Regions from separate parts of the Streptomyces sp. NPDC001220 genome, predicted to be linked through region 3. Evidence: predicted binding sites of a transcription regulator. Region 3 holds the regulator's gene; each other region holds the start of a gene.
The links. The regulator HspR, encoded in region 3, represses chaperone genes until heat shock. The targets are predictions, from matches to a motif close to TTGAGNNNNNNNNNCTCAA.
Positions count from the first base shown of each region.

Region 1: the regulator HspR is predicted to act here: its motif matches at 7,634-7,652, upstream of dnaK (molecular chaperone DnaK).
Region 2: the regulator HspR is predicted to act here: its motif matches at 2,628-2,646, upstream of lon (endopeptidase La).

Region 1 is NZ_JBSFJE010000018.1:29,057-38,813, forward strand. Features, by position in the region: gene ACWDGI_RS35230 (nitrate reductase subunit alpha) at 1-3,470, shown strand, start outside; gene narH (nitrate reductase subunit beta) at 3,470-5,074, shown strand; gene narJ (nitrate reductase molybdenum cofactor assembly chaperone) at 5,074-5,568, shown strand; gene dnaK (molecular chaperone DnaK) at 5,740-7,587, opposite strand; gene ACWDGI_RS35250 (OsmC family peroxiredoxin) at 7,723-8,148, opposite strand; gene ACWDGI_RS35255 (vWA domain-containing protein) at 8,216-9,757, opposite strand, start outside.
Region 2 is NZ_JBSFJE010000001.1:914,591-924,347, reverse strand. Features, by position in the region: gene ACWDGI_RS04315 (lysozyme) at 1-117, shown strand, start outside; gene lon (endopeptidase La) at 185-2,605, opposite strand; gene ACWDGI_RS04305 (GNAT family N-acetyltransferase) at 2,776-3,573, shown strand; gene ACWDGI_RS04300 (rhomboid-like protein) at 3,673-4,506, opposite strand; gene ACWDGI_RS04295 (spermine/spermidine synthase domain-containing protein) at 4,766-5,464, shown strand; gene ACWDGI_RS04290 (response regulator transcription factor) at 5,575-6,315, shown strand; gene ACWDGI_RS04285 (HAMP domain-containing sensor histidine kinase) at 6,312-7,403, shown strand; gene ACWDGI_RS04280 (multifunctional oxoglutarate decarboxylase/oxoglutarate dehydrogenase thiamine pyrophosphate-binding subunit/dihydrolipoyllysine-residue succinyltransferase subunit) at 7,744-9,757, shown strand, end outside.
Region 3 is NZ_JBSFJE010000009.1:278,995-288,751, forward strand. Features, by position in the region: gene ACWDGI_RS23020 (LuxR C-terminal-related transcriptional regulator) at 1-714, opposite strand, end outside; gene ACWDGI_RS23025 (circularly permuted type 2 ATP-grasp protein) at 1,110-2,657, shown strand; gene ACWDGI_RS23030 (alpha-E domain-containing protein) at 2,654-3,586, shown strand; gene ACWDGI_RS23035 (transglutaminase family protein) at 3,588-4,430, shown strand; gene ACWDGI_RS23040 (sugar ABC transporter substrate-binding protein) at 4,573-5,685, opposite strand; gene ACWDGI_RS23045 (PA14 domain-containing protein) at 5,980-7,956, shown strand; gene ACWDGI_RS23050 (heat shock protein transcriptional repressor HspR) at 8,011-8,472, opposite strand; gene dnaJ (molecular chaperone DnaJ) at 8,478-9,653, opposite strand; gene grpE (nucleotide exchange factor GrpE) at 9,690-9,757, opposite strand, start outside.

The DNA of each region.
Region 1 (9,757 bases), on a different contig from region 3:
TGTACGTCAAGGACGGGATCATCACCTGGGAGACCCAGGAGACGGACTACCCGTCGGTCGGCCCCGACCGCCCCGAGTACGAGCCCCGCGGCTGCCCGCACGGCGCCGCGTTCTCCTGGTACACCTACTCGCCGACCCGGGTGCGGTATCCGTACGTCCGGGGCGTGCTGCTGGAGATGTACCGGGAGGCGAAGAGCCGGCTGCGGGACCCGGTGGCCGCCTGGGCGGACATCCAGAACGACCCGGAGCGGCGCCGCCGTTATCAGCGTGCGCGCGGCAAGGGCGGTCTGGTGCGGGCCACTTGGGACGAGGCGGTGGAGATCGTCGCCGCCGCCCAGGTGCACACCATCGCGGCCTACGGCCCGGACCGGATCGCCGGCTTCTCCCCGGTCCCGGCGATGTCGATGGTGTCCCATGCGGCCGGCGCCCGCTACCACTCCCTCATCGGCGCCCCGATGCTGTCCTTCTACGACTGGTACGCCGACCTCCCGGTGGCCTCGCCGCAGGTCTTCGGCGACCAGACGGACGTGCCGGAGTCGGGCGACTGGTGGGACGCGGCCTATCTGATGATGTGGGGCTCGAACGTCCCGGTGACCCGCACCCCGGACGCCCACCGGATGGCGGAGGCCCGGTACCGGGGCCAGAAGGTGGTGGTGGTCGCCCCGGACCACGCGGACAACGCCAAGTTCGCCGACGAGTGGCTGCACCCGCACCCGGGTACGGACGGCGCTCTGGCCCTCGCGATGGGCCATGTCGTCCTGAAGGAGTTCTTCGTCGACCGGGAGACCCCGTTCTTCACCGACTACGTACGGAAGTTCACCGACCTGCCCTTCCTGGTCACGCTCACCGAACGGGACGGCGCGTACGTGCCCGGCAAGTTCCTGCGCGCCACCGACCTCGGGCAGCGGGGCGAGGGCGCCGAGTGGAAGACGGTCGTCCTGGACGCGGCGTCCGGCCGCGCGGTCGTCCCGAACGGCTCCCTGGGCTTTCGCTGGACCGACACCGGCAAGGGTCGCTGGAACCTCGAACTCGGTGACATCGAACCGCGGTTGAGCCTGTACGGCACTGAGGTCGCGAGCCCGGTCGAGGTGCTGCTCCCGCGCTTCGACACGGACGGCGGCGAGCACGGGCAGGGCCGCGGGGAGGTGCTGCGGCGAGGGGTCCCGGCGACCCGCCTGGGCGGCGCGGACGGCCCGCTCGTGACAACGGTGTTCGACCTGCTGGTGGCGCAGTACGGCGTGTGGCGGCACGGCCTGCCGGGCGCGTGGCCCGCGAGCTACGAGGACGCGGGTACCCCGGGCACCCCCGCCTGGCAGGAGCGGCACACCTCGGTCCCGGCCGCCAAGTGCATCAGGATCGCCCGGGAGTTCGCGCGGACCGCGGAGCGCTCCAAGGGCCGCTGCATGATCCTGATGGGCGCGGGCACCAACCACTGGTTCCACTCCGAGACCATCTACCGCACCTTCCTGGCCCTGCTCCAGCTCACCGGCTGCCAGGGCCGCAACGGCGGCGGCTGGGCGCACTACGTCGGCCAGGGGAAGTGCCGCCCGGTCACCGGCTGGGCCACGCTGGCCTCCGCCGGCGACTGGTCCCGGCCGCCGCGCCAGATGATCGGCACGGCCTACTGGTTCCTCAACACCGACCAGTGGCGCTACGACCGTTTCGGCGCCGACGTGCTGGCCTCGCCCCTCGGCGAGGGCAGGTTCGCCGGGATGACCGGCGCGGACTGCCTGGCGCTGTCGGCCCGCGCCGGCTGGATGCCGTCGTACCCGACCTTCGACCGCAACCCCCTCGAACTGGGCGGTGTGTTCGGCGACCCGGTGGCCAAGGCGGTGGCGGAACTCCGCGCGGGCACCCTGAAGTTCGCCTGCGAGAACCCGGACGCGCCGGAGAACTGGCCGCGGGTTCTCACCCTTTGGCGGGCGAACCTGCTGGGCTCGTCGGCGAAGGGCGCCGAGTACTTCACCAAGCACCTGCTGGGCACGCACTCCTCGCTGCGCGCCGAGGAGGCGGCCCCGGGCGAGCGGCCCCGTGACGTGACCTGGCGGGCGGAGGCCCCCGAGGGCAAGCTGGACCTGCTGCTCTCGCTGGACTTCCGGCACACCGCCTCCACCCTGCTGTCGGACGTCGTGCTGCCGGCCGCCACCTGGTACGAGAAGCACGACCTGTCGTCCACCGACATGCACCCCTACGTGCACTCGTTCACCCCGGCCGTGAACCCGCCCTGTCAGGCGCGCACCGACTTCGACACCTTCAAGGCACTGGCGGAGCGGCTGAGCGAGCTGGCCGTGGGCCGTCTCGGGGTACGCAGGGACCTGGTGGCCGCGCCGCTCCAGCACGACACCCCGGGCGAGACTGCCCAGCCGGGCGGGGTGGTGCGGGACTGGAAGCGCGGGGAGTGCGAGCCGGTGCCCGGGCAGACCATGCCGAACCTGGTCGTGGTCGAACGGGACTACACGGCGATCGGCGGAAAATTCGCGGCACTCGGCCCCCTGGTGGAGCAACTGGGCCTGCCCGCCAAGGGCATCGCCCTCAGGCCGGACCAGGAGGTGGAACAGCTGCGGAGGTCGAACGGCACCGGCTACCAGGGCCGCCCCTCCCTCGACACCGCGGTCAAGGCGGCGAACACCATACTGGCACTGTCCGGCACCACCAACGGCCGTCTCGCCACCCAGGGTTTCCGCACCCTGGAGCAGCGCACCGGGCAGGAGATGGCCCACCTGGCCGCCGAGCACGAGGGCAGGCGGGTCACCTACGCCGACACCCAGGCGGCGCCGGTCCCGGTGATCACCTCTCCGGAGTGGTCGGGCAGCGAGTCCGGCGGCCGCCGCTACACCGCGTTCACCCTCAACACCGAGCATCTCAAGCCGTGGCACACGCTCACCGGCCGCCAGCACTTCTTCCTCGACCACGACTGGATCCACGAACTGGGCGAGGCGCTCCCGGTCTACCGGCCGCCGCTGGACATGAACCGGCTCTTCGGCGAGCCGCGCCTCGGCCCGGACGGGCGGCGTGAGGTGACGGTCCGTCACCTCACGCCGCACGACATGTGGTCGATCAACTCCGAGTACCAGGACAACCTGTTCATGCTCGCGCTCTCCCGGGGCGGCGAGAACATCTGGATGTCCCCGCAGGACGCGGAGGCGATCGGGGTGCAGGACAACGAGTGGATCGAGGCGGTCGACCGCGACGGCGTGGTCGCGGCCCGTGCGCTGGTCTCGCAGCGGATGCCGCCCGGCAGGGTCTACACACACCACGTGCAGGAGCGCACGGTGGCCGTCCCGAGGGCGGAGACCACCGGCAGGCGCGGTGGCACCCACAACTCGCTCACCCGGCTGATCCTCAAGCCGTCCCATCTGATCGGCGGTTACGCGCAGCTCTCGTGGGCCTTCAACTACCTGGGCCCGACGGGCAACCAGCGCGACGAGGTGACGGTGATCCGGCGCCGCGGCCAGGAGGTCGAATACTGATGCGTCCCATGGCCCAGATCGCGATGGTCATGAACCTCGACAAGTGCATCGGCTGCCACACCTGTTCGGTCACCTGCAAGCAGGCGTGGACCAACCGGCGGGGCATGGAGTACGTCTGGTTCAACAACGTCGAGACCCGGCCCGGCCAGGGCTATCCACGCCGTTACGAGGACCAGGAGACCTGGCGCGGCGGCTGGGAGCTGAACCGGCGGGGCGCGCTGAAGCTCAAGGCGGGCGGCCGGCTGCACAAGCTCGCCGGGATCTTCGCCAACCCCAGGCTCCCGGAGATCAAGGACTACTACGAGCCCTGGACGTACGACTACCAGAACCTCACCGACGCCCCGCTCGGTGACGACTACCCGGTCGCCCGTCCGGTCTCCCAGCTCGACGGCAAGCCGATGAAGATCGAGTGGTCGTCGGACCGGGACGACGACCTGGCCGGCGCCCCCGCCCACGGCGACCTGGACCCGATGGTCGAGCGCATCCGCCGACAGGCCTCCGACAAGGTCAGGTTCGAGTTCGAGCAGGCGTTCATGTTCTACCTGCCGCGCATCTGCGAGCACTGCCTCAACCCGTCCTGCGTGGCCTCCTGCCCGTCCGGCGCGATGTACAAGCGGGTCGAGGACGGCATCGTGCTCGTCGACCAGGACCGGTGCCGGGGCTGGCGGACGTGCGTGACCGGATGCCCGTACAAGAAGGTCTACTTCAACCACGCCACCGGCAAGGCCGAGAAGTGCACCCTGTGCCGTCCGCGCCTGGAGGCGGGGCAGCCCACGGTCTGCTCGGAGACCTGCGTGGGCCGGCTGCGCTATCTCGGGTTGATCCTCTACGACGCCGACCGGGTGACCGCGGCGGCCGAGACCAAGGACGAGAAGGCCTTGTACGAGGCCCAGCTGGGCGTCTTCCTCGATCCGGAGGATCCGGCGGTGCGGCGGGCCTGCGAGGAGGCGGGCATCCCGTACGACTGGCTGGAGGCGGCCCGCCGCTCCCCCGTGTACCGGCTGATCCACACCTACCGGGTGGCGCTGCCCCTGCATCCGGAGTACCGCACCATGCCGATGGTCTGGTACATCCCGCCCCTGTCCCCCGTCGTGGACGCGCTGTCCGAGACGGGCCACGACGGCGAGGACGCCCGGAACCTCTTCGCCGCCATCGACACCCTGCGCATCCCCCTCGCCTACCTGGCCGAGCTGTTCGCGGCGGGCGACACCGCACCGGTACGGGCGTCCCTGGAGAAGCTGGCCGCCATGCGCTCCCACATGCGGGCGCTCAACCTCGGCGAGGAGCCGGACGCGGCAATCGCCACCGCGGTGGGGATGACCGCGGCGGAGATCGAGACGATGTACCGGCTGCTGGCGATCGCCAAGTACGAGGACCGGTATGTGATCCCGACCGCGGCGGTCGGCGACGCCCGCCGGCTGGAGGAGTCCGCGCTCCCTGAAGGGTGCAGCCTCGACTACGACGGCGGCCCCGGCATGGGCGGCGACGGGCCCCTCGGCCAGGACTCGGGCCGGAAACTGCTCCCCCTGGTGTCGGTGGAGAACTTCCACCTGCTGCGCAGACGGCAGACCGCCGACACCCCGGACGAGGCGAAGGAGACCTGATGTCCACGGACGCGGTGTTCTACCAGGCGGCGGCGCTCTGCCTCACCTACCCGGACGACGACTTCGTCGCCCGGCTGCCGCTGCTGCGCGAAGCAGCCCCGCAACTGCGGGAGTTCACCGACCACGCCGCGGTGACCCCGCCGCAGGAACTGGCCGCGCACTATGTGCAGGTCTTCGACTTCAAGAACCGGCACAGCCTCTATCTCAGTTGGTGGCACGACGGCGACACCCGCCGCCGGGGCATGTCCCTGGTCCGCTTCAAGGAGGTCTACCAGGCGTACGGCATGGAGTTCACCGGCGAGGAGCTGCCGGACTTCCTGCCCGCCGTCCTGGAGTTCACGGCGCGCACCGGCAACACCGACCTGCTCACCGAACACCGTGACTGTCTGGAGCAACTCCGGCGCAGACTCACCGACTTCGGCACGCCGTACGCGTGCGTGCTGGACGCGGTCTGTGCGGCCCTGCCGACCGCACGCACCGGGGCGCGCCCGTGAGCGTCCTCCTGTGGGGCGCTTTGCCCTACGTCGCGTGCGCGCTGCTCGTCGCGCTGGGCCCCCGCCCGGACCGCCGAGGCCGGGAGACCACCCGCCGCTGACCCCCAGCCCCTTCCACCTCTCTCTCCGCCGCGGCGGCGATCAGCCACGACGGCGGAGTACGGCGGTGCCTCACCCAGCCGAACCCCTCTCGTCGTCCACGATCTCCGCGTCCACCACACCCTCTTCGTCGGCTTCCGGCGCCCTCTGCTGTTCGGCCGAACCGTCGGAGGCACCCGCGTACATGGCCTGCCCCATGCGCTGGCTGACGGTCGCCAGGTTCTCGACGCCCTGGCGCAGCTCCGTGGTGTCGGCCTCACGGTCCAGCAGGGTCCTGAGTTCGGTGATCGCCGACTCCACCTCGGTCTTCGTGTCGGGCGGCACGCGGTCCTCGTTCTCGCGTATGAACTTCTCGGTCTGGTAGACGAGCTGCTCGGCCTGGTTGCGGGTCTCGGCGGCCTCGCGGCGTCTGCGGTCCTCCTCGGCGTACTGCTCGGCCTCCCGCATCATGCGGTCGATGTCGTCCTTGGGGAGGGCGGAGCCGCCGGTCACGGTCATCTTCTGCTCGCGGCCGGTCGCCAGGTCCTTCGCCGAGACGTGCATGATCCCGTTCGCGTCGATGTCGAAGGCGACCTCGATCTGCGGGACGCCACGCGGTGCCGGCGGCAGCCCGGTGAGGTCGAAGACGCCGAGCTTCTTGTTGTAGGCCGCGATCTCCCGTTCGCCCTGGTAGACCTGGATGCCCACCGAGGGCTGGTTGTCGGCGGCGGTCGTGAAGATCTCCGAACGCCGGGTCGGGATCGTGGTGTTGCGCTCGATCAGCTTCGTCATGATGCCGCCCTTGGTCTCGATGCCCAGGGACAGCGGGGTGACGTCCAGCAGCAGGACGTCCTTGACGTCGCCGCGGATGACGCCCGCCTGGAGGGCGGCGCCGACCGCCACCACCTCGTCCGGGTTGACGCCCTTGTGCGGGTCCTTGCCGGTGAGTTCCTTGACCAGGTCGGTGACGGCGGGCATCCGGGTCGAGCCGCCGACCAGGATCACGTGGTCGATAGCGGACAGCTCCACGCCCGCGTCCTTGACGGCCTGGTGGAACGGCTTCTTGCAGCGGTCCAGCAGGTCCGCGGTCAGCTCCTGGAACTGGGCCCGCGTCAGCTTCTCCTCCAGATGCAGCGGGCCCTCGGCGGAGGCCGTGATGTACGGCAGGTTGACCGAGGTCTCCGTGGACGAGGAAAGCTCGATCTTCGCCTTCTCGGCGCCCTCGCGCAGCCGTTGCAGCGCCATCTTGTCGTTGCCGAGATCGATGCCGTACTGCCCCTTGAAGCGTGTGACCAGGTGCTCGACGACCCGCTGGTCCCAGTCGTCGCCGCCGAGGCGGGTGTCGCCGTTGGTGGCCTTGACCTCGATCACGCCGTCGCCGATCTCAAGGAGGGAGACGTCGAAAGTTCCGCCCCCGAGGTCGAAGACGAGGACCGTCTGCTCCTCGCCCCGGTCGAGGCCGTAGGCGAGGGCTGCGGCGGTCGGCTCGTTGATGATCCGCAGCACCTTCAGGCCGGCGATCTCCCCGGCCTCCTTGGTGGCCTGCCGCTGCGAGTCGTCGAAGTACGCGGGTACGGTGATCACCGCGTCGGTGACGTCCTCGCCGAGGTAGGCCTCGGTGTCCCGCTTGAGCTTCTGCAGCACCCGCGCCGACAGCTCCTGGGCCCGGTACCGCGTGCCGTCCACGTTGCCGCTCTCCGGGAACCGCCAGGCGCCGTCGCCCATGTGCCGCTTCACCGAGCGCGCGGTGCGGTCCACGTTGGTCACCGCCTGCCGCTTGGCGACCTCGCCGACCAGCACGTCCCCGTTCTTCGCGAAGGCCACCACCGACGGGGTGGTGCGCGCCCCCTCGGCGTTGGCGACGACGGTGGGCTCACCGCCCTCCAGGACGGCCACCACCGAGTTCGTCGTACCGAGGTCGATCCCTACCGCGCGTGCCATGTCCGTCCCCTTCCGCCCGGCCGCGTCCCCGACTCCAGCACAAAACTTGAGCGGTCCGTTGTCAATGCCGGGGACCCCGTGAACGACGATGCCGCGCCCCGTGACGGGGGCGCGGCATCCGAAGGGGTACGACGGTCAGGCGAGCTTCGCGTCCAGGGTGATGGTGGTGCCGGCCAGGGCCTGGCTGACCGGGCAGTTCTTCTTGGCGTCCTCGGCGGCGGCGGCGAAGCCGGCCTCGTCCAGGCCGGGCACCGTGCCCTCGACGGTCAGGTGGATCCCGGTGATGCCCTCACCCGGCTGGAACTTGACGTCGGCGGTGGTCACCAGCCTGGTGGGCGGGGTACCGGCCCCGGCCAGGGCGTGCGAGAGGGCCATGGAGAAGCAGCTGGAGTGGGCGCCGGCGATCAGCTCCTCCGGGCTGGTCTTGCCGTTCGCCTCCTGGGAGCGCGAGGCCCACGTGACCGGCTGCTGGCCGATACCGGAGGAGTCGAAGGTGATGACACCGTTGCCCTCGAGGAGGTTGCCTTCCCAAACGGTGTGTGCGGTGCGCGTGGTGGCCACGGTTGTTCCTTTCGGCTACGAAGGCGAATGAACCGGTTTCGCTGCCCCCATCCGATCACATCCGGGCTCACCGCACGCGGAAGACCGGCCCACGGGGAGTGAACGGCAGGCGACGGCCGTCAGGGACGAGGTAGGCGTGCTCGCGCCGCACCCGCAGCACGTCGCACCAGCCGTCGGTGATCACCAGGACCGGTGCGGTCGGCGGGAAGTCGTCCGCGCGCTGCAACAGGTCGATCCCGGGCTGGAGGACGGTACCGCCGCGGCCGTGCACCCGGACCCGCCCGGCGATCTCGGTCGTCGGAAGGTACCCGGCGTCGTGCGGGGCGGCGTCGCAGAACACCACACGGGCCGCCGGTACGTCCCGGGCCTCGGCGTAGGAGGCGATCGCGCCGAGGGCCTTGCCGAGCAGGGTGCGGTCCATGGAGCCGGAGGTGTCCAGGACCACGCCGAAGGTGCAGCGGGCCACCTCCTCGGGCGGGAAGTACCGGCCGGCGCGCGGGATGTCCGGGGTGGACGACTGCCGGCGGGAGGGCCGGGCGTACGACCGTACGGCTTCCGGCCGGGGCACGAACTCGTCGAACCACCGGGCCAGTTGAGCGTCCCAGGGCAGCGGCGGATGGCTGAGGGCGCGGATCTCCTCGACCAGGCCGCCGGGCAGGAACCCGCGGTCCTGCGTATGGTGCAGATCGAGTCCCTGGCCGAGGCCCCGGCGGTAGAACTCGTCGAGGTCGACACAGGCGCCGGGCGGCCCGAGCGGCGCGCCGAGCACATCGCCGCGCCCCTTGCCGCGCAGGGTGGCCAGACGCCGCATCCGGCGCAGGTCGACGGCGATCCGGTCGTACACCTCCTCCGCCGACAGATCCTTCAACTCCGGGTCGTGCAGCAGCCCTTCGGGCATGGTGCCGACACGCATCTCGACCAGCCAGCCGTTGATGACGTAGTCGCAGGCGACGTTGAAGAGGTAGGGGTCGCGGCCGCCGAGACGGTCGCCGTGGCGCAGCGCGGCGTGCAGCATCTCGTGGGCGAGGACGAACCGCCACTCCTCCCCGTCCAGGGTGCGCAGTGGGTTCACGTAGATCTCGCCGGCCTCGGGGTTGACGGCGGCGATCGCGATGTCGTGGGCGCGGGCCAGCTCGGCGTCGGCGACCAGCTTGATGCCGGCCGCGATCCCGCCGAGCAGCGGATAGGAGGAGACGAACCAGCTCAGCGCCTGTTCCCAGGGGCGCAGCGGGGTCGGCGGCCCGGTCATGGAGGTGCGGCGGCCGCCGGCCAGGTCCATCGCCCGGGACATGGTCCGGGTCAGCGCGTGCGCGAACGCGACCTGCCAGTCGGGGACTTGGCCGGCCCACCGGTCCCAGGAGAGGAGCAGCTGGTCGGGTTCGCCGCCGCTGGTGCCGCCGCGCTCGTAGGCGGCCGGGACGCTGCCGACACGGCGCCAGCCGGCGGCGAGCCGGTCCTCGTCGCCCTCCGGATAGGACGCGGGCAGGTGGTCCGGTGCCTCGCCGACCGGGAAGGTCGCCAGGAAACGGTTGACGACGGTACAGCGGGCGGCGAGGTCGTAGCGGTCGGGCTGGGTGCGCTGCCCGCTGGCGGCCGGCAGGTGGCCGAA
Region 2 (9,757 bases), on a different contig from region 3:
CCGGCCGGCTGGTCGTACTACACGGCGTGGCAGTACACGTCGTCCGGCCCGACCGTCGGAGACCACGACAAGTTCAACGGGGCCATTGACCGGGTGATCGCACTCGCCAACGGCTGACACCGCACAGCACGAAGGCCCGGGCCTCCTCGCGGGGACCCGGGCCCTCTTCATCCGGCAGCGTCCGTCACGCCGCTACCGGAACCTCCGGCGTCGCGCCGTTCGTGGCGGGCGCGAGCGCCAGCTCCAGGACCTGGCGGACGTCGGTGACGGCGTGGACGTCGAGCTTGTCCAGCACCTCCGCCGGGACGTCGTCCAGGTCGGCCTCGTTGCGCTTGGGGATGATGACGGTGCTCACCCCGGCGCGCTGGGCGGCGAGCAGCTTCTGCTTCACGCCACCGATCGGCAGCACCCGGCCGGTCAGCGAGACCTCACCGGTCATCGCCACGTCCGTGCGGACCAGCCGGCCGGACAGCAGGGACGCGAGGGCCGTCGTCATGGTGACGCCGGCGCTCGGGCCGTCCTTCGGGACCGCGCCCGCCGGGAAGTGGATGTGCACGCCCCGCTCCTTCAGGTCGCCGACCGGGAGTTCCAGTTCGGCGCCGTGCGAGCGGAGGAAGGACAGGGCGATCTGCGCGCTCTCCTTCATCACGTCACCCAGCTGACCGGTGAGGGTCAGACCCGCCGCGCCCGTCTCCGGGTCGGCCAGGGACGCCTCCACGAAGAGGACGTCGCCGCCCGCTCCGGTGACCGCGAGCCCGGTCGCCACACCCGGGACCGCCGTACGGCGCTCGGCCGGGTCCTGGGCGGACTCGGGCACGTGGTGCGGCCGGCCGATCAGGGCGCGCAGGTCCCCGTCCATGATCGTGAACGGCAGCTCCCGCTCGCCCAGTTCGTGCTGGGCCGCGACCTTGCGCAGCAGCCGGGCGATCGACCGCTCCAGGGTGCGCACGCCCGCCTCGCGGGTGTACTCGCCGGCGAGCTTGCGCAGCGCGCTCTCGTCGAGGATCACCTCGTCCTTGGCCAGTCCGGCCCGCTCCAGCTGGCGCGGAAGCAGGTGGTCACGGGCGATGACGACCTTCTCGTCCTCGGTGTAGCCGTCCAGGCGGACCAGCTCCATACGGTCGAGCAGGGCCTCCGGGATGGCCTCCAGGACGTTGGCGGTGGCCAGGAAGACGACGTCGGACAGGTCGAGTTCCACTTCCAGGTAGTGGTCGCGGAAGGTGTGGTTCTGCGCCGGGTCGAGGACTTCGAGCAGGGCGGCCGCCGGGTCGCCCCGGAAGTCGGACCCCACCTTGTCGATCTCGTCGAGCAGGACGACCGGGTTCATCGAACCGGCCTCCTTGATGGCCCGCACGATCCGGCCGGGCAGCGCACCGACGTACGTACGCCGGTGACCACGGATCTCGGCCTCGTCCCGGACACCGCCGAGGGCGACCCGGACGAACTTGCGCCCCATGGCATGGGCGACGGACTCACCGAGCGAGGTCTTGCCGACGCCGGGCGGGCCGACGAGGGCCAGCACGGCACCGCCACGGCGGCCGCCGATGACTCCGAGACCCCGGTCGCTGCGGCGCTTGCGCACCGCCAGGTACTCGGTGATCCGCTCCTTCACGTCCTCCAGGCCGGCGTGCTCGGCGTCCAGGACCGCCTTGGCGCCCTGGATGTCGTACTGGTCCTCGGTCCGCTCGTTCCACGGCAGTTCGAGCACCGTGTCCAGCCAGGTGCGGATCCATGAGCCCTCGGGCGACTGGTCGCTGGACCGCTCCAGCTTGTCGACCTCCTTGAGGGCGGCCTCGCGGACCTTCTCCGGCAGGTCGGCGGCCTCCACGCGGGCGCGGTAGTCGTCGGACTCCTCGCCGTCCTTCGCGGAGTCGCCGTTCAGCTCGCGCAGTTCCTTGCGGACGGCTTCGAGCTGGCGGCGGAGCAGGAACTCGCGCTGCTGCTTGTCGACGCCCTCCTGGACGTCCTTGGCGATCGTCTCGGCCACGTCCTGCTCGGCGAGGTGGTCGCGCAGCTGCTGGGTGGCGAGCTTGAGACGGGCGACCGGGTCGGTGGTCTCCAGGAGCTCGATCTTCTGCTCGGTGGTCAGGAAGGGCGAGTAACCGGAGTTGTCGGCGAGCTGGGACACCTCGTCGATGGCCTGCACCCGGTCCACGACCTGCCAGGCGCCGCGCTTGCGCAGCCAGGCGGTGGCGAGGGCCTTGTACTCCTTGACCAGTTCGGTGACATGACCGGGCACCGGTTCCGGGACGTTCTCCTCGATACGGGTGCCCTCCACCCACAGGGCGGCACCCGGGCCGGTGGTACCGGCGCCGATGCGGACGCGGTGACGGCCGCGGATCAGCGCGCCGGGGTCACCGTCGGCCAGCCGGCCGACCTGCTCCACGGTGCCGAGCACACCGGTGCTCGGGTAGGTCCCGTCGATACGCGGCACCAGCAGCACCCTGGGCTTGCCGGGCTCGGTACGGGCGGCGGCCTGGGCGGCCTCCACGGCGGCACGTACATCGGGGTCCTTGAGGTCCAGCGGGACCACCATCCCGGGCAGCACGACCTCGCCGTCGAGCGGCAGCACAGGGAGGGTGAGTGATGCGGACGTCGAAGCCATGATCTCCCCTTCGGCATTGAACTTGAGCTATGCCGACTCAATGCATGTGAGCCTCGGAATGTTCCCCGGGCCGCGTTCGCTCTGAGCGATCGGGTGGTGACCTGGCGGTATGGCACCTGTGAAAGAAAAACAGTGGACCGGCACGGGTGCATTCCCCCTACGGTCGGCCGATGACCGACACCGACGCGGCCCTGCTGGCCGCCTACGACGCCCAGATGCGCGCCGTCCAGCCCGTCCCCGCGCCCGGGATCACCTACCAGCACGACGGCCCCGTGCTCCGGGTCGTGGGCCAGCACCGCGGCTTCGTGACCGGGCCGCGTGACTGGGGCGGTGTGCGCGGCCCCGAGCTGGACGCGCTGATCGCCCGGCAACGGGACTTCTTCGCGGCCCGCGGGGAGGCGGTGGAATGGAAGACGCGCGGGCACGACGACCCGGCGGACCTCCCCGGCCGGCTGCGCGCGGCGGGCTTCGTGCCCGAGCCGCGGGAGACCGTCGTGATCGCCCCGGTCGAGGAGCTGGCCGCACGGTCTCCGGCGCTTCCCCCGGAGGTGGCCCTGCGCCGGGTCACCGCCGACGCGGACCTGGACCGCATCGCGGCGCTGGAGACGGCGGTGTGGGGTGAGGACATGGCGTGGATCGCCGGGTACCTGCGGGGCCGGCTCACGGTCGCACCCGACGACAACGAGGTGTACGTGGCCGAGGCGGCCGGGGAGGTCGTGTCGGCGGCCTGGGTGGCCTTCCGGCCCGGCACGGACTTCGCCGTGCTGCTGGGCGGCTCCACACTCGCCGAGTGGCGGGGCAAGGGCGTCTACCGCGCCCTGGTGGCCCTGCGGGCGACCCGGGCGGCCGCCCGGAACGCGCCCTACCTCCTCGTGGAGGCCTCGGCCGACAGCGCCCCGATCCTGAAGCGGCTGGGCTTCAGGGCGGTGACGACCACGACCCCGTACGTCTGGACCCCGGCTCACTGACGCAGTCCACACGGCGCGCCACGGCGGCGGGCAGCGGCTCCTGGAATCCCGGAGCCGGCCAAGGGGCCCGCGGCGTCGCGCCGGGACTGAGCCCCTGCGTCACGGAGCGGTCGTGGCCGTACCGCTCGCGCCCGCCCGGGCCTGTTCCCGGTACCAGCGCCGGACCGCAGGCCAGAGCGCCGTCCCGATGCCCAGTGAGATCAGATGGCCCCAGTTGGTCATCGGGTCCTCGAAGGCGATGAGGTCCGTGACGAGGCTGTAGCCGACCACGGCGAGCAGGGGCCAGCGCAGCCAGGGGGTGAGCAGGCCGGAGAGGGCGCCGATGCTGGCGGCCACGCCGAAGCTGATGCCGTAGTCGAGGCGGTGCAGGGAACTGTCGGGGAGGTGGCCGACCAGGACCGCGAAACCGACCGGGACCTCGGTGGCGAGGGTGGCCAGCACATGGCCCGTCAGGAAGACGAGGATCGTCCGGGCACCCCCTATCCGCCGCTCCAGCGCGGTCAGGACCAGCACGAAGGCGAGGGCGTACGGGGAGAGGAGACCGCCGGCGACCCACAGCGCACTGGCCAGCAGGACGAAGACGGGCGTGCGCAGGAGGTGGGCGACGTCGGTGCTGGAGTCCTGGTAGACGGCGTGCAGCAGGCCGGGGCCGGCGTAGACGGCGAAGAGCGAGGTCAGGGCCAGGACAGCCGTGTAGGCGAAGGTGACCGGGGCGCCGGTGGGGGTGGGGAGCAGGCGCCAGGGACGGAGGCGGAGGGCGGGGCGCAGGGCCCTCGGGGCGGGGAGCCCGTCCGAGCCGCGCTGGCGGGGCACACCGTCCAGCAGGACGGCCACCTCCGCCGCGGGGAACGGCCCCGCCGCCAGAGCCCCCGGCGAAGTCGCCAGAACGGGCTCCGGCGTGGGCGTCGACGCGGCCCCAACGGTCCGTTCCACGGTGAGGCGCTCCTTCCGTTTCACCTCACCAGCCTTCGCCGTCCCGCGAGTCGCTGTCTATGACCGAGGCCACGCGGAGAGCGATTCACAGGATTTTCCGAATAACTGTGAGGGGTCGGGAGGAAACCATATGAGTCACCTGCGGCCGACTGCGGGCGCGAAGCGCCGGGCGGCCCCTCGAACGAGTGACACCCGGGGGGACCGTCCGACACCCGTAATTCGCGTGGCCGCAAAGCCCTGTTGGGGCAGGATGGCCGGCATGGCGAACATCATGGGCCCGGTGTCCGTGGACGACGGTCCCCCCGTGGTCCTGGACCGGCGCGAGGGGCCGTACGGCGAGGTGGTCCTGCGCAGACACGGCGGGCTGCTGCAGATCATCGCCAACGGCTGCTTCCTGATGGACACCTCCGACGGCCGCTCGGAGCGGCTGCTCGTGGACGCCGCCCGGGACGCCCTGGACGGACGGGCGGAGCCGGCCGTGCTGATCGGCGGGCTCGGCGTCGGGTTCTCGCTCGCGCACGCCGCGCGGGACCCCCGCTGGGGGCGGATCACGGTCGTGGAGCGGGAGCCGGCGGTCGTGGACTGGCACCGGGACGGCCCGCTGTCGCCGCTGTCCGCGGGCGCGTTCGCCGATCCGCGCACGGTGATCGTCGAAAACGATCTCGTCGCGTACGTCAATGAGACTTCCGACACATTCGACGCGCTGTGCCTGGACATCGACAACGGGCCCGGCTGGACCGTCGACGAGGACAACGAGGGCCTCTACTCACCGGCCGGACTCGCAAGCTGCGCAAGGGTGTTGAGGCCGGGCGGGGTGCTCGCCGTATGGTCCGCGCAGCCCTCTGCCGAATTCGAGGAAACCTTGTGGAATGCCGGGTTCAAACAGGTGCGTACCGAAGAGATCCCGGTTGCCCGGGGCGTTCCGGACGTCGTTCACCTTGCCGTCCGCCCTGGATAGCGAGTGCGGCGCCTGTCCCCGTAATGTGCATCCCTGACGCGGATCATTCAAGCGTCAATCGCAGTCATGGGATCACCCCACTGGTTCCGGAAAGCACACAGGGGCGGGCGATGGAGCAGACACACACCTCCCACAACGGCACGGCGACGGCTACTCCGGGCGCCCAGCGCCGGGTTCTGGTCGTCGAGGACGACCCCACGATCGTCGACGCCATCGCGGCCCGCCTGCGCGCCGAGGGATTTCTCGTGCAAACCGCGGGCGACGGGCCGGCGGCCGTCGACACCGCCGAGGCCTGGCAGCCCGATCTGCTGATCCTCGACATCATGCTGCCCGGCTTCGACGGTCTGGAGGTCTGCCGTCGCGTGCAGGCCCAGCGGCCGGTGCCGGTGCTGATGCTCACCGCGCGCGACGACGAGACCGACATGCTGGTCGGCCTCGGGGTCGGCGCCGACGACTACATGACCAAGCCGTTCTCCATGCGGGAGCTGGCGGCCCGGGTGCACGTCCTGCTACGCCGGGTGGAGCGGGCGGCCGTCGCGGCCTCCACCCCCCGGTCCGGCATCCTGCGCCTGGGCGAGCTGGAGATCGACCACGCGCAGCGCCGGGTGCGGGTGCGCAGCGAGGACGTGCATCTCACGCCGACCGAGTTCGACCTGCTGGTGTGCCTGGCCAACACCCCGCGCGCGGTGCTCTCCCGTGAGCAGCTGCTCGCCGAGGTGTGGGACTGGGCGGACGCCTCCGGCACCCGCACGGTCGACAGCCACATCAAGGCGCTGCGCCGGAAGATCGGCGCCGAGCGGATCCGCACCGTGCACGGTGTGGGCTACGCGCTGGAGACACCGACGCCATGACCGCCGGGCCGGCCGGACCGAGAGGCCCCGGGGAGGAGCCCTGGGGCACCGTGCGCCCGTTCTCGATCAAGACCAAGCTCGGCGCGCTGGTCGTCGTCTCGGTCCTGATCACCACGGGTCTGTCGATGATCGCGGTGCACACCAAGACGGAGCTCCGCTTCATCACGGTCTTCTCGATGATCGCCACACTGCTGATAACGCAGTTCGTGGCCCATTCGCTCACCGCGCCGCTGGACGACATGAACGCGGTGGCCCGGTCCATCTCGCAGGGTGACTACACGCGCCGGGTGCGGGAGAACCGCCGGGACGAGCTGGGCGACCTGGCCGAGACGATCAACGTCATGGCCGACGAGCTGGAGGCCCAGGACCGCCAGCGCAAGGAACTGGTGGCGAACGTCTCGCACGAGCTGCGCACGCCCATCGCGGGGCTGCGGGCCGTCCTGGAGAACGTCGTCGACGGGATCGCCGAGCCGGACACCGAGACCATGCGCACGGCCCTCAAGCAGACCGAGCGCCTCGGACGGCTCGTGGAGACCCTGCTGGACCTCTCCCGCCTGGACAACGGCGTCGTACCGCTGCGGCAGCGCCGCTTCGAGGTGTGGCCGTACCTCTCGGGCGTGCTCAAGGAGGCCAACATGGTCGCCGGGGCGCGCGGTCTGGCCTCGAACTCCGGCAGTCACACCCGGACGGACGTCCATCTGCACCTGGACGTCTCCCCGCCGGAGCTGACCGCGCACGCCGACCCGGAGCGCATCCACCAGGTGGTGGCGAACCTCATCGACAACGCGGTCAAGCACAGCCCGCCGCACGGGCGGGTGACCCTGAAGGCCCGGCGCGGCCTGCAGCCGGAGTCGCTGGAGCTGGAGGTCCTGGACGAGGGCCCCGGCATTCCGCGCTCGGAGTGGCACCGCGTCTTCGAACGCTTCAACCGGGGAGCCGTACGACGGCCGCACGGGCCCGGCAGCGACGGCGGCACGGGGCTGGGACTGGCGATCGCCCGGTGGGCGGTGGATCTGCACGGCGGCCGGATCGGCGTGGCCGAATCCGACCGGGGCTGCAGGATTATCGTCACCCTCCCGGGGCTTTGATCCCTGCCAAGTTGACGTAAAGTTCGATCCGGAGCCTCAAGATCCACCTGCGGTCCCACGGACGCCCGCGCAGCCGGACACGTGTGATCAGGTGCGGCCTCCGCGCACGTCGCGACGGGGGCCGGAGCGAGGTGATCACCGGCGCGGCGGAGCCATGCCCGATTCAGTCCTCTCACAGCGGAACCACGCTTGTTTCCCGCCATTTCAAGGCCCGAAACACGGTTTCCGATGTGACTTACACGACGATGAACCGGCCCGACCTGACCTTCACGGTCTTGGAGGCGTAGCCTTTATTCCCGCTGTCCATCACCTTGTGAAGCGGAAGAGGGCGGTTGCCGCCGTGTCGCCACAGTCCCCCAGTAACTCGAGCATCTCGACCGACGCAGACCAAGCGGGCAAGAATCCCGCTGCCGCGTTCGGACCGAACGAGTGGCTCGTCGACGAGATCTATCAGCAGTACCTCCAGGACCCGAATTCGGTAGACCGTGCCTGGTGGGACTTCTTCGCCGACTACAAGCCGGGAGCGCCCGCCGCCTCGGCTCCGGCGGGTACCGCGGCCGCGGGGGCCGCGGGCACCACGACGCCCGCGCCACCGCAGGCGCAGCAGGCCGCGGCTCCGGCCGCCCCGGCGCCCACCACGCCCGCGCCCGCCGCTCCGGCGCCCGCGGCGCCCGCCCCGGCTGCTCCGGCCGCCCCGGCCGCTCCCCAGGCCGCAGCGCCCGCTCCGGCGCCCGCGAAGCCCGCCGCGGCTCCGGCCGCCGCGAAGCCGGCCGCCGCCGCGAAGGCCGCGCCCGCCGCCGCGGCGCCCGAGGGTCCCGAGCTGGTCACCCTGCGTGGTCCCGCCGCGGCCGTCGCGAAGAACATGAACGCCTCGCTGGAACTGCCGACGGCCACCTCGGTCCGCGCGGTCCCGGTGAAGCTGCTCTTCGACAACCGGATCGTCATCAACAACCACCTGAAGCGCGCCCGGGGCGGGAAGATCTCCTTCACGCACCTGATCGGCTTCGCGATGGTCCAGGCGATCAAGGCCATGCCGTCGATGAACTACGCGTTCGGCGAGAAGGACGGCAAGCCGACCCTCGTCAAGCCGGCGCACGTCAACCTGGGCCTGGCCATCGACCTGGTGAAGCCCAACGGCGACCGCCAGCTGGTCGTCGCGGCCATCAAGAAGGCCGAGACGCTGAACTTCTTCGAGTTCTGGCAGGCCTACGAGGACATCGTCCGTCGCGCCCGCGACAACAAGCTGACGATGGACGACTTCACCGGTGTCACGGTCTCCCTGACCAACCCCGGCGGCCTCGGCACCGTCCACTCGGTCCCGCGTCTGATGCCCGGCCAGTCGGTCATCATGGGCGTCGGCTCCATGGACTACCCGGCGGAGTTCCAGGGCACCAGCCAGGACACCCTGAACAAGCTCGGCATCTCGAAGGTCATGACGCTCACGTCGACCTACGACCACCGGGTCATCCAGGGCGCCGCCTCCGGCGAGTTCCTGCGCTCGGTCGCGAACCTCCTGCTCGGCGACAACGGCTTCTACGACGACATCTTCGAGGCGCTGCGCATCCCCTACGAGCCGGTCCGCTGGCTCAAGGACATCGACGCCTCGCACGACGACGACGTCACCAAGGCCGCCCGGGTCTTCGAGCTGATCCACTCCTACCGGGTCCGCGGCCACGTCATGGCCGACACCGACCCGCTGGAGTACAAGCAGCGCAAGCACCCCGACCTGGACATCGTCGAGCACGGCCTCACCCTGTGGGACCTGGAGCGGGACTTCGCCGTCGGCGGTTTCGCCGGCAAGTCGATGATGAAGCTGCGCGACATCCTCGGCGTGCTGCGCGACTCGTACTGCCGCACCACCGGCATCGAGTTCATGCACATCCAGGACCCCAAGCAGCGCAAGTGGATCCAGGACCGTGTGGAGCGCCCGCACTCCAAGATGGAGCGCGAGGAGCAGCTGCGGATCCTGCGCCGCCTCAACGCCGCGGAGGCCTTCGAGACCTTCCTGCAGACGAAGTACGTCGGCCAGAAGCGCTTCTCCCTGGAGGGCGGCGAGTCCGTCATCCCGCTGCTCGACGCGGTGCTGGACTCGGCCGCCGAGTCCCGCCTGGACGAGATCATCATCGGCATGGCCCACCGCGGCCGGCTGAACGTGCTCGCCAACATCGTCGGCAAGTCGTACGCGCAGATCTTCCGCGAGTTCGAGGGCAACCTCGACCCGAAGTCGATGCACGGCTCCGGCGACGTGAAGTACCACCTGGGCGCCGAGGGCACCTTCACCGGCCTGGACGGCGAGCAGATCAAGGTCTCGCTGGCCGCCAACCCGTCCCACCTGGAGACGGTCGACCCGGTCA
Region 3 (9,757 bases):
CTCGACCAGGGCGGGGTGGCGCAGCTCCAGGGCCATCGTGCGGTCGGCGTTGGCGGGGATGAAGGCGACCGTGCGGTCGAAGAGGATGAGGCGGTCGATGACCTCGTCGAGCGTCCGGGCCTCCACCGCGTCGCCCATCAGCTCCAGGTAGTTGAGCAGGCCCTGGCCGTGCCGGGCGACATGGGTGTACAGGTCCCGCATGCGCACGCCCCGGCCGCGCAGGGCGACCGCCCGGTGCAGTCCCTCGGTCAGCTCCGACTCACGGCGGATACCGCCGGGCTGCACGGTCAGCACCTCACTGGTGCACGCCTCCGTCGCCTCGTCCATCGCCGCCTGGATCCGTGACAGCCCGTCCAGGACCCGGATCGCCGCCGTGCCCTCGGCGGAGGCCGACGCGACCTGCAACTGCCGTCCCAGACCCGCGTACCACTCGAAGGCCGCGACCGCCGATCCCACCCGCCGCTGGCTGTCGGTGACCTCGTCGTAGACCCCGCGCAGCAGCCGGGTCATGACCTCCTGCGGGGAGGTCGGCACCAGCCAGTCCATGTCGTCGGGGTCCGGGTGCAGCAGCGCCAGCTCCAGCAGACAGGGCACCGCGTCGGCGTCCGTGCGCGGTACCCGGCCCCGGCGCACGGCACGGGAATACACGCGATCCCCGGCGGCGCACAGTCGGTCGGCACCGTGTGGATGCTTGTCCGTCCCGTGCCCGGCCATCGCCCATTCCACCCCCGGTTTGCTGCCTCTTCCGCAGCGCAACTATGAGCGGTCCGGACCGGGTCCGCAACACGGCTCCCCGTGCGCCGGGGGGCGTGATACGCGGATACGCACCACTATCTCCCGGCCTCCGCAGCCCGCACTGCAACAAGATGACGGTGTTGGCGGAGAGACCTGCGGGGCATCGTGGACACCGCTTCCCACGGGTGTTCGCCGGACACCCGGAGGGGCCCCGGTCCGGCCTCCCCCGATCGGTTCCGGGGCCCCCGCAACGCGCCCACGGGGGAGGCGCGTTGCGGGGAGGGCCGCTCGCGGGCACGTCACGCGGGGGACCTGGCGAATCCCCGAAATCCGCCGGTGATCACCGTGTTACGTGCCCGCTCTAACGTCCCTTCATGGCGGACATATTTGACGCGTACGCGTTGGCCGACGCGTGGGACGAGATGTTTGTGCGGCCGGGTGAGGTCAGGACCGCCTACGAGCCGGTACTGGCGGCACTCCAGCCGATCGAGCCGAGTGAACTGCGTTTCCGGGCCGACCAGATGGCCCGTGCCTTCACCGACCGCGGGGTGACCTACGCCTTCGCGGGCGAGGAGCGGCCCTGGCCGCTGGACCTGGTCCCCAGGATCCTCGACGCCCTGGAATGGGATCTCGTACGCCGAGGTGTCGCCCAGCGCGTCAGAGCCCTGGAGGCCTATCTCGCGGACGCCTACGGGCACGCCCGGGCCTTCGAGGACGGGGTGGTGCCCTGGCGGCTGCTGCTGTCCTCGCCCCACTTCCACCGGGCGGCGCACGCGGTGGAACCGCCCGGCGGGGTGCGCATCCACGTGGCCGGAATCGACCTGGTGCGGGACGAGGCCGGCGAGTTCCGGGTCCTCGAGGACAACGTGCGGGTGCCGAGCGGGGTGTCGTACGTCATCGAGAACCGGCGGGCGATGACCCGGATCTTCCCCTCGCTCTTCGCCGAGCAGCACGTGCTGCCGGTGGACGGGTACGCCGGGCGGCTGCTCGCCGCGCTGCGCGCCGCCGCGCCCGGCGGGGCGGCGAGCGACCCCCGGGTCGTGGTGCTCACCCCGGGGCCCGGCAACGCGGCCTACTTCGAACACGCCCTGCTGGCCCGGCTGATGGGCGTGCAGCTGGTCGAGGGCCACGACCTGGTGTGCCGCAACAACCGGGTGTGGATGCGGACCACCCGCGGCGAGGTACCCGTGCACGTCGTATACCGGCGCCTCGACGACGACTTCCTCGACCCGCTCCATTTCCGCCCCGACTCGGTGATCGGCTGCCCCGGCATCCTGAACGCCGCCATCGCCGGTCACGTCACACTCGCGAACGCCGTGGGCAACGGCATCGCGGACGACAAACTCCTCTACACCTACGTCCCGGACCTCATCCGCTACTACCTCGGCGAGGAACCGATTCTCCCCAATGTGGAGTCCTACCGACCTGATGAACCGGGCCAGTTGGCGGCGGTTCTTGACCAGCTCGACCAGCTGGTGGTGAAGCCCGTCGACGGCGCCGGCGGACAGGGCATCGTGATCGGGCCGAAGGCCGACGCCGAGACCCTGGAACGCACTCGCAAAGCCGTCCTCGCCGACCCGCGCGGCTTCATCGCGCAGCGTCCGGTCGCCCTCTCCACCTCCCCCACCCTCGCGGGTGAACGCATGGCACCCCGCCACATTGACCTGCGCCCGTTCGCCGTGAACGACGGCGACGACATCTGGGTGCTGCCCGGCGGACTGACCAGGGTTGCCCTCCAGGAGGGCAACCTGATCGTCAACTCCAGCCAGGGCGGCGGCTCCAAGGACACCTGGGTGCTCGCCGAGGGCCCCGCCGAGCGGCCCGCGCCCGCCCCGGCCGGCGCCGTCCCGGAGATCGCCCCGCGCCGCCTGGGCCCCGACGGCACCCGTCCCGACGTACCGGAAGGAGCGCACCAGCAGTGAGCGACGTGATCCTCTCCCGTATCGCCGAGGCACTGACCTGGACCGGACGGTACGTCGAGCGCGCCGACGCCACCGGCCGCATCCTCGACGCCTACCTGCACCGGATGCTGGAGGACCCCTGGCGCGACGAGGACACCGCCTGCCGGTCGCTGTACGCGATCCTCGGTGTCGACGCCGGCCCGGAGCCCGTGGACATGCAGCAGGTCCTGGAGCAGCTCGCCTTCGACGCCCGCTCGACGGGGGCGATCGAGGGGGCGCTGGGCGCCGCCCGCCGGAACGCGCGCAGCGCCCGTGAGGCCGTCTCCTCCGAGATGTGGGAGTGCCTCAACTCCACCTGGCACGCCCTGGCCGGGCAGCGCCTGGCGGCCCGCCGCACCGGCCCGTACTCCTACCTGGAGCTGGTACGGCGCCGGGCCGCCCTCTTCTTCGGCCTCGCCGACTCCACCATGAGCCGCGACGACAGCTGGCGGTTCGTCGTCCTCGGCCGCAGCCTGGAGCGGGTGGACATGACCGTACGGCTGCTGTCGGTGCGCGTGCTGGACGCGGCGCACGCGCCGGACTGGCCGACGCTGCTCAGCGCGAGCGGCGCCGACGAGGCCTACGCGCGGGTGCACAGCGGGTTCGGGGACACCCCGAGAGTGGCCGGGTTCCTGCTCCTGGACCGGGACTTCCCGCGCTCGGTGCTGCACGCCCTGACCACGGCCGAGGAGTGTCTGGCCGCGCTCGGCCGGCCGCGCCAGGATCCGGCGCGGTCACCGGTCGGGCGGCTGCGGACCCGGCTGGAGTACCTGGACACGCACGCCCTGGAGGACCAGCTGCCGGTGCTGCTGCGGGACCTGCGGCAGGCCTGCATGGCGTCCGCCGATGCGGTGGCGGAACGGTTCTTCCCGTACCAGGGGCCCGTCGAGTGGGCCCAGGAAGGAGCCTGACATGGCTCGTCGCCTTCGGATCCGGCACGTCACCCGCGTCGCGTACGCCCGGCCCGCGGCCTCCTCGCACAACGAGGTCCGGATGACCCCACTGACCCTGCCGGGGCAGACCACGCTGGACGCGCGGGTCACCGTCGCGCCGGCGACCACCGTCTGGTCGTACTGGGACTACTGGGGGACCCAGGTCACCGGGTTCGACCTGCTGGAGCCGCACGAGGATCTGACCATCACGGCGTCGAGCCTGGTGGAGACCTCGGCGCCGGGGCCGTTGCCGGAACCGCCGGCCTGGGCGGAGGTGGCCGGACGGGCGGGCGGCTCACGCCTGTCGGAGTTCGTGACCGGGACGTCCCGGACGACGGTGCCGAAGAAGCTGGTGAAGAAGGCCCGGGAGGCCGCGGCCGGGCTGGGGCCGCACGAGGCGGCGGTGGCCGTCTCCCGGATGGTGGCCGACCGGGTGGCCTACCTGCCGGGGGCGACCAGTGTGAACACGTCACCGGCCGAGGCGTGGGCCCAGCGGGCGGGGGTGTGCCAGGACATCACGCATCTGACGATCGCCCTGCTGCGGGGGCTGGGGCTGCCCGCCCGGTACGTCTCGGGGTATCTGCACCCGGAGCGGGAGGCGGAGCTGCACCGCCCCGTCGCCGGGCAGAGCCACGCCTGGATCGAGTACTGGGCGGGTGACTGGTGCGGCTACGACCCGACGAACCGGGTACGGGTCGACGAGTCGCACGTGGTGGTGGCCCGGGGACGGGACTACGACGACGTCACGCCCCACAAGGGGATCTACCGAGGGGTCCCCGGTGGAACTCCTGAGGTGACGGTGGAGTTCACCAGGGTCGCCTAGCGCTCGCGGGCACCGGGCGGGGGCCGGTGCGGGCCGGGCGGGGGCCGGTGCGGGCCGGGCGGGGGCCGGTGCGGGCCGGGCGGGGGCCGGTGCGGGCCGGGCGGGGGCCGGTGCGGGCCGGGGCCGCCCGCCGCGGCGGGGCCTACTTGAGGCCCGCCGCCGCGCACGCCGACTTGTAGTCGGCCGTGCAGATCTGCGAGATCTTGTAGATGCCGTCCGCGACGACGGTGTCCTTGATCTTGCTCTTCGTCACGGCGTTGACCTGCACCAGCTGGGCCGGGATGTTCTTGGTGGTCGGGCTGTCGACCTGGTCCTGGGTGAGCGCGTCGAACTGGATGTCCTTGCCCTGCACCTTGTAGACGGCCATCTGGGCGGCGGCCTCGGCCTCGTCCGGGTAGGGCTTGTAGACGGTCATGTACTGCTGGCCGATGAGGATCCGCTGAATGGCGTCGAGGTCCGCGTCCTGGCCGGTGACCGGCGGCAGGTTGGTGATGCCGGCCGCCTTGAGGGACTTGATGATCTCGCCCGCCATCGCGTCGTTCGCGGAGTAGACGCCGGCGATGTTGTCCTTGCCGATCGCGTCGATCGCCTTGGTGGTCTCCTTGCCGGCGGTCGGCGGGTCCCAGTCCTTGGTGTCGAACATGGCGCCGTCCGGAATCGTCACCTTGCCGGTCAGCTCGGACAGGGCGCCCGTCTTGAACTGCTTGGCGTTCGGGTCCGTCGGCGAGCCGTTGATCATGATGACCTTGTCGGAGGTGTCGACGTTCGACCCGAGGCCCTCCAGGAGCGTACGGGCCTGCACCTCGCCCACCAGCTCGTTGTCGAAGGAGACATAGGCGTCGATCGGGCCCTCGGCGAGGCGGTCGTAGGCGATGACCGGGATGCCCGCGTCCTTGGCCTTCTTCACCGTGGGCGCGATGGCGTGCGAGTCGACCGAGTCCAGGACGATGACGTCGACCTTGTCGTCGATCATCTTCTGCATCTGCTCGGCCTGCTTGGAGGCGATCGACCCGGCGTTCGCGTACGCGATCCGCCCCTGCTTGTTGGTGAGCTCGGCGATCTTGGCCTTCATGATCGGGTAGTCGAAGTTCCGGTACCGGGTGTTGATGATGTCCGGCATCAGCACCCCCACGGTGATGTCGTTGCCCTTGGTGGGGCTCGCGGTGGTCGACGATCCCGTCGCGTTGAACACGCCGCAGCCGGCGAGCGAGAGGGTCATCGTGGACGCGGCCACAAACATGGGTATACGACGCATTCGGGGGCTCACTTCAGGTGCGTTCCGGACATGGGGCTGCTTGCGACCCAGATGTCTGAAAAGACAACGCGTACGCCACACCCGGCGTCAAGCGGAACTACTTAACGAGTGCGCAACACTACCCTCCGCTGCACCTGTGAAGGCGAAGCGGAATCGTCTCCAAACACTCTTTACGGACCCTCCATCCAAAGGGAGTTCACGGGTAGGCAAAGATCAGTACAACCAACTCCTTTCCTCATGAGTCGACATCGGCAACGGCCATCTCCGTCGTAACGGAAACGACCAGAGGATCGAATGAAGCCAGCCAGACGCACCGCGGCCGGCGCCGTGGTGCTCGCCACCGCCGGCACCCTGCTCGGCGGTGCCACCGTGTCCGCCTCGGCGGCCACGACGACCTGCACCGCACCGGTCTACAAACGGCAGCTGTTCGCGAACACCACGTTCAAGGGCACCCCGAAGAAGACCGCCTGCGACTCCGCGATCAGCGAGAGCTGGAGCGGCGCCCCCGCCTCCGGCCTGCCCAAGGACAACTTCGGGGTGCGCTGGAGCGTCACCCGCGACTTCGGCTCCGGCGGCCCCTTCGCCCTCGCCGTCTCCGGACTCGACGGGATCCGGGTGTACGTCGACGGCGGTCGCAAGGTCGACCTGTGGAAGAACACGTCCAAGACGGTGACCAAGACCGTCAACGTGACGATCCCCAAGGGCCGGCACACCCTGCGGATCGACTACGTCAACTGGACCGGAGCCGCCAAGGTCAAGTTCAGCTACACCCCGAGGACTTCGGCCTCCGTCGACAAGGTCAGGCCCCTCACCCCGCTGGATCCGCTGGTGTCCTACGACGGCGACGCCAACGCGACGAAGCTGAGCTGGACGAAGAACCGGGAGATGGACCTCGCCGGCTACCGGGTCTACCGGCGCCTGCGGTCCAGCACCAGCTGGACGAAGGTGGGAACGACCACGGCGACGTCCCTGACCGACATCCCGCCCGCGACCGGCGCCCTCTACTACTACGAGATCCGCGCCTACGACAAGGCGGGTCACGAGTCGACCGGCACCGCCGACGCCCTGGTCACCAGCACCGTGCTGCAGACGCCTGCCCGGTTCACCGCGTCCGCCACCGACACGGGCGCCGAACTGAGCTGGTCGGGGGTGCACGCCGCGGTGAAGTACCGGGTGGAGCGGACCGACTTCTACGGCGTCGTCACCAAGTCCTGGGAGCTCAAGTACACCGTGAGCCTCACCGACGACACGCTGGCACGTGGCGAGGTCGCCAAGTACCGGATCGCGGCCGTGGACGGCTCGGGCCACGCGTCGCCGTTCACCGACCTCCAGGAGGTGACCCGCCCGCTGGCCGCACCCCGCGAGCTCACGGCGACCGCGGGCATCGGCAGCGCGACCCTCCAGTGGACGGTGAAGCCGGAGGACGCCCCGTACGACGAGTTCCGCGTCTACCGCTCGACCACGCTGCCCGTGGACACCTCGACGGCGCGGTGGGTGACCTGCACGACCAGCTTCACCACCCTCTCCGACGGGTCCCGCCGCTACAGCTGCGGCGACTTCTCGGCCGAGGAGGGCACGACCTACCACTACGCGGTGGCGAACGTGCAGGGGCCCCACGTGTCCGCGCTCTCCAACACCGCGACCGTCACCACGCTGGTCTCTGACAAGCCGCCCGCCCAGGTGACCGGGCTGACGGCGACGGCCACGGAGTACGGCGTCGAACTGGACTGGGACGACAACACCGAGCCCGACCTGAACCGGTACGCGGTCTACCGGGGCACGGTCCTCGGTGAGGAGGGCGACGAGCAGGTCTGCTCCGGCTCGGAGTGGGCGTGGCTGCCGGCGGGCACCTCCCACTACCGGGACGTACGGCTGCCGGACGGCGACCACGCCTGCTACTGGGTGGACGCGATCGACAACGCGGGCAACTCCAGCAGATGGCTGGGGCCCGTGTCCGCCGTCACCGTCGACGAACTGGACCTGACCCCGTCGGTGGCGACCCCGGAGGGCTCCCCGCTCACCCTGACGACGGACCCGACCGACTCGGGTGTCGGCCTGTCGTGGAACGCCGTCGAGTCGGCGACGGGCTACCAGGTCTACCGCTGGAACCCGGCCACGCGGACGTACGAGAAGCTGGCGGCCACCACGGACCGCTCCTACGACGACACCACGGCCGCCGCCGGCACCACCCACTACTACTGGGTGACCGCGCTGTACGCCGACGGCACGGAGTCGGCGCCCGGTGCGGACTGGGCGATCCTGGAGCCGTGAGCACGGGAAGGGGCCCGGAGGATCTCTCCTCCGGGCCCCTTCCGCACCAAGCCGCTAGTCCTTGGCCTTCTTCGGACGCCACACCACCAGCGCGCTGGTCTGCTGGACCTCCTGGTACGGGACCAGGTCACGGCGGTACGAGGCGTGTACCGCCGCTTCGCGCTGCCGCATCGCGGCCGCCGCGCCGTCCAGGGCCGCTTCCATCTCGGCCACGCGGGCCTGGAGCGCGGCGACCTGGTTCTCCAGTTCGATGATGCGCTTGATGCCGGCCAGATTGATGCCCTCGTCCTGCGACAACGCCTGCACCTGGCGGAGCAGTTCGATGTCGCGGGCCGAGTAGCGCCGGCCCCGCCCGGCCGTGCGGTCCGGGGAGACCAGGCCCAGGCGGTCGTACTGGCGCAGCGTCTGCGGGTGCAGTCCGGAGAGCTGGGCGGCCACCGAGATGACGTAGACCGGGGTCTCCTCGGTCAGTTCATACGGCCCACGGAAATTGTCACTGCGTCGACGGCCGTCCATCTCAGTCATGCTCCCTTCGCGGCCTCGAACAGCTCGGCACGCGGGTCCTCACCCGCGGTCGCCTCGCGATACGCCTCCAGCGCGTCACGAGCATTCCCCGACAGGTCCTTCGGGACCCTCACCTCGACGGTGACCAGGAGGTCGCCGCGGGTGCCGTCCTTGCGGACCGCGCCCTTGCCACGGGCGCGCATGGTCCGGCCGTTGGGCGTGCCCGGGGGCAGCTTCAGGGTGACCGGCGGTCCGCCCAGGGTGGGCACCCTGACCTCGCCGCCGAGCGCCGCCTCGGTGAAGGTCACCGGGACGGTCACCGTGAGGTTGTCCTCCTTGCGGCCGAACACCGGGTGGGTGTCGACGTGGACCATGACGTACAGGTCGCCCGCCGGACCGCCGCGCTCGCCCGGTGCGCCCTTGCCGCGCAGCCGGATCCGCTGGCCGTCGGTCACCCCGGCGGGGATGCGGACCTGCATGGTCCGGGACGACTTGGCGCGGCCGCTGCCCTTGCAGTCGAGGCAGGGGTGCTCCGCGATCAGGCCGCGGCCCTTGCAGTCCGGGCAGGGGTCGGTGAGCGAGAAGCCGCCTCCGGATCCCCGCGCCACCTGGCCGGTGCCGACACAGGTCGGGCACACGCGCGGTGTGCCGTTCTTGTCGCCGGTGCCCGAACAGGCCTTGCAGGGGGCCTGCGAGGACATCCGCAGCGGGACCGTGGCGCCCTCGATGGCCTCCGTGAAGCTGAGCGTGACCTCGGACTCGATGTCCTGGCCGCGCCGGGGCTGGGTGCGCGTGCCCGCGCCGCCGCCCCGGTTGAACAGGCCCCCCAGGACGTCGCCGAAGCCCCCGCCGAAACCGCCCCCGCCCTGCTGTTGCGCGTTGCCCCCGAAGAGGTCGCCCAGGTCGAAGTTGAAGTTGCCGCCGCCCGCGCCCGGCCCCGGGCGGAAGCCGCCGTTGCCGAAGAGGGCGCGTGCCTCGTCGTACTCCTTGCGCTTCTTGGGGTCACCGAGGATGTCGTTCGCCTCGGAGATCTCCTTGAAGCGCTCCTCGGCCTTGGCGTTGCCCTTGTTGGCGTCCGGGTGGAACTCGCGGGCGAGCTTCCGGTACGCCTTCTTGATCTCGGCCTCGGTGGCGTCCTTGGGGACGCCGAGGACCTTGTAGTAGTCCTTCTCGATGAAGTCCTTGGTGCTCATCCCCGACGCCCCTCCTTCCGCTCGGTACTTATTACGTCAGCCCTCCTCAGGGCCGTTGTCCTTCTCGTCGCCGGCCGCGGGGGCCTCTTCGGTCCCCTCGGCCT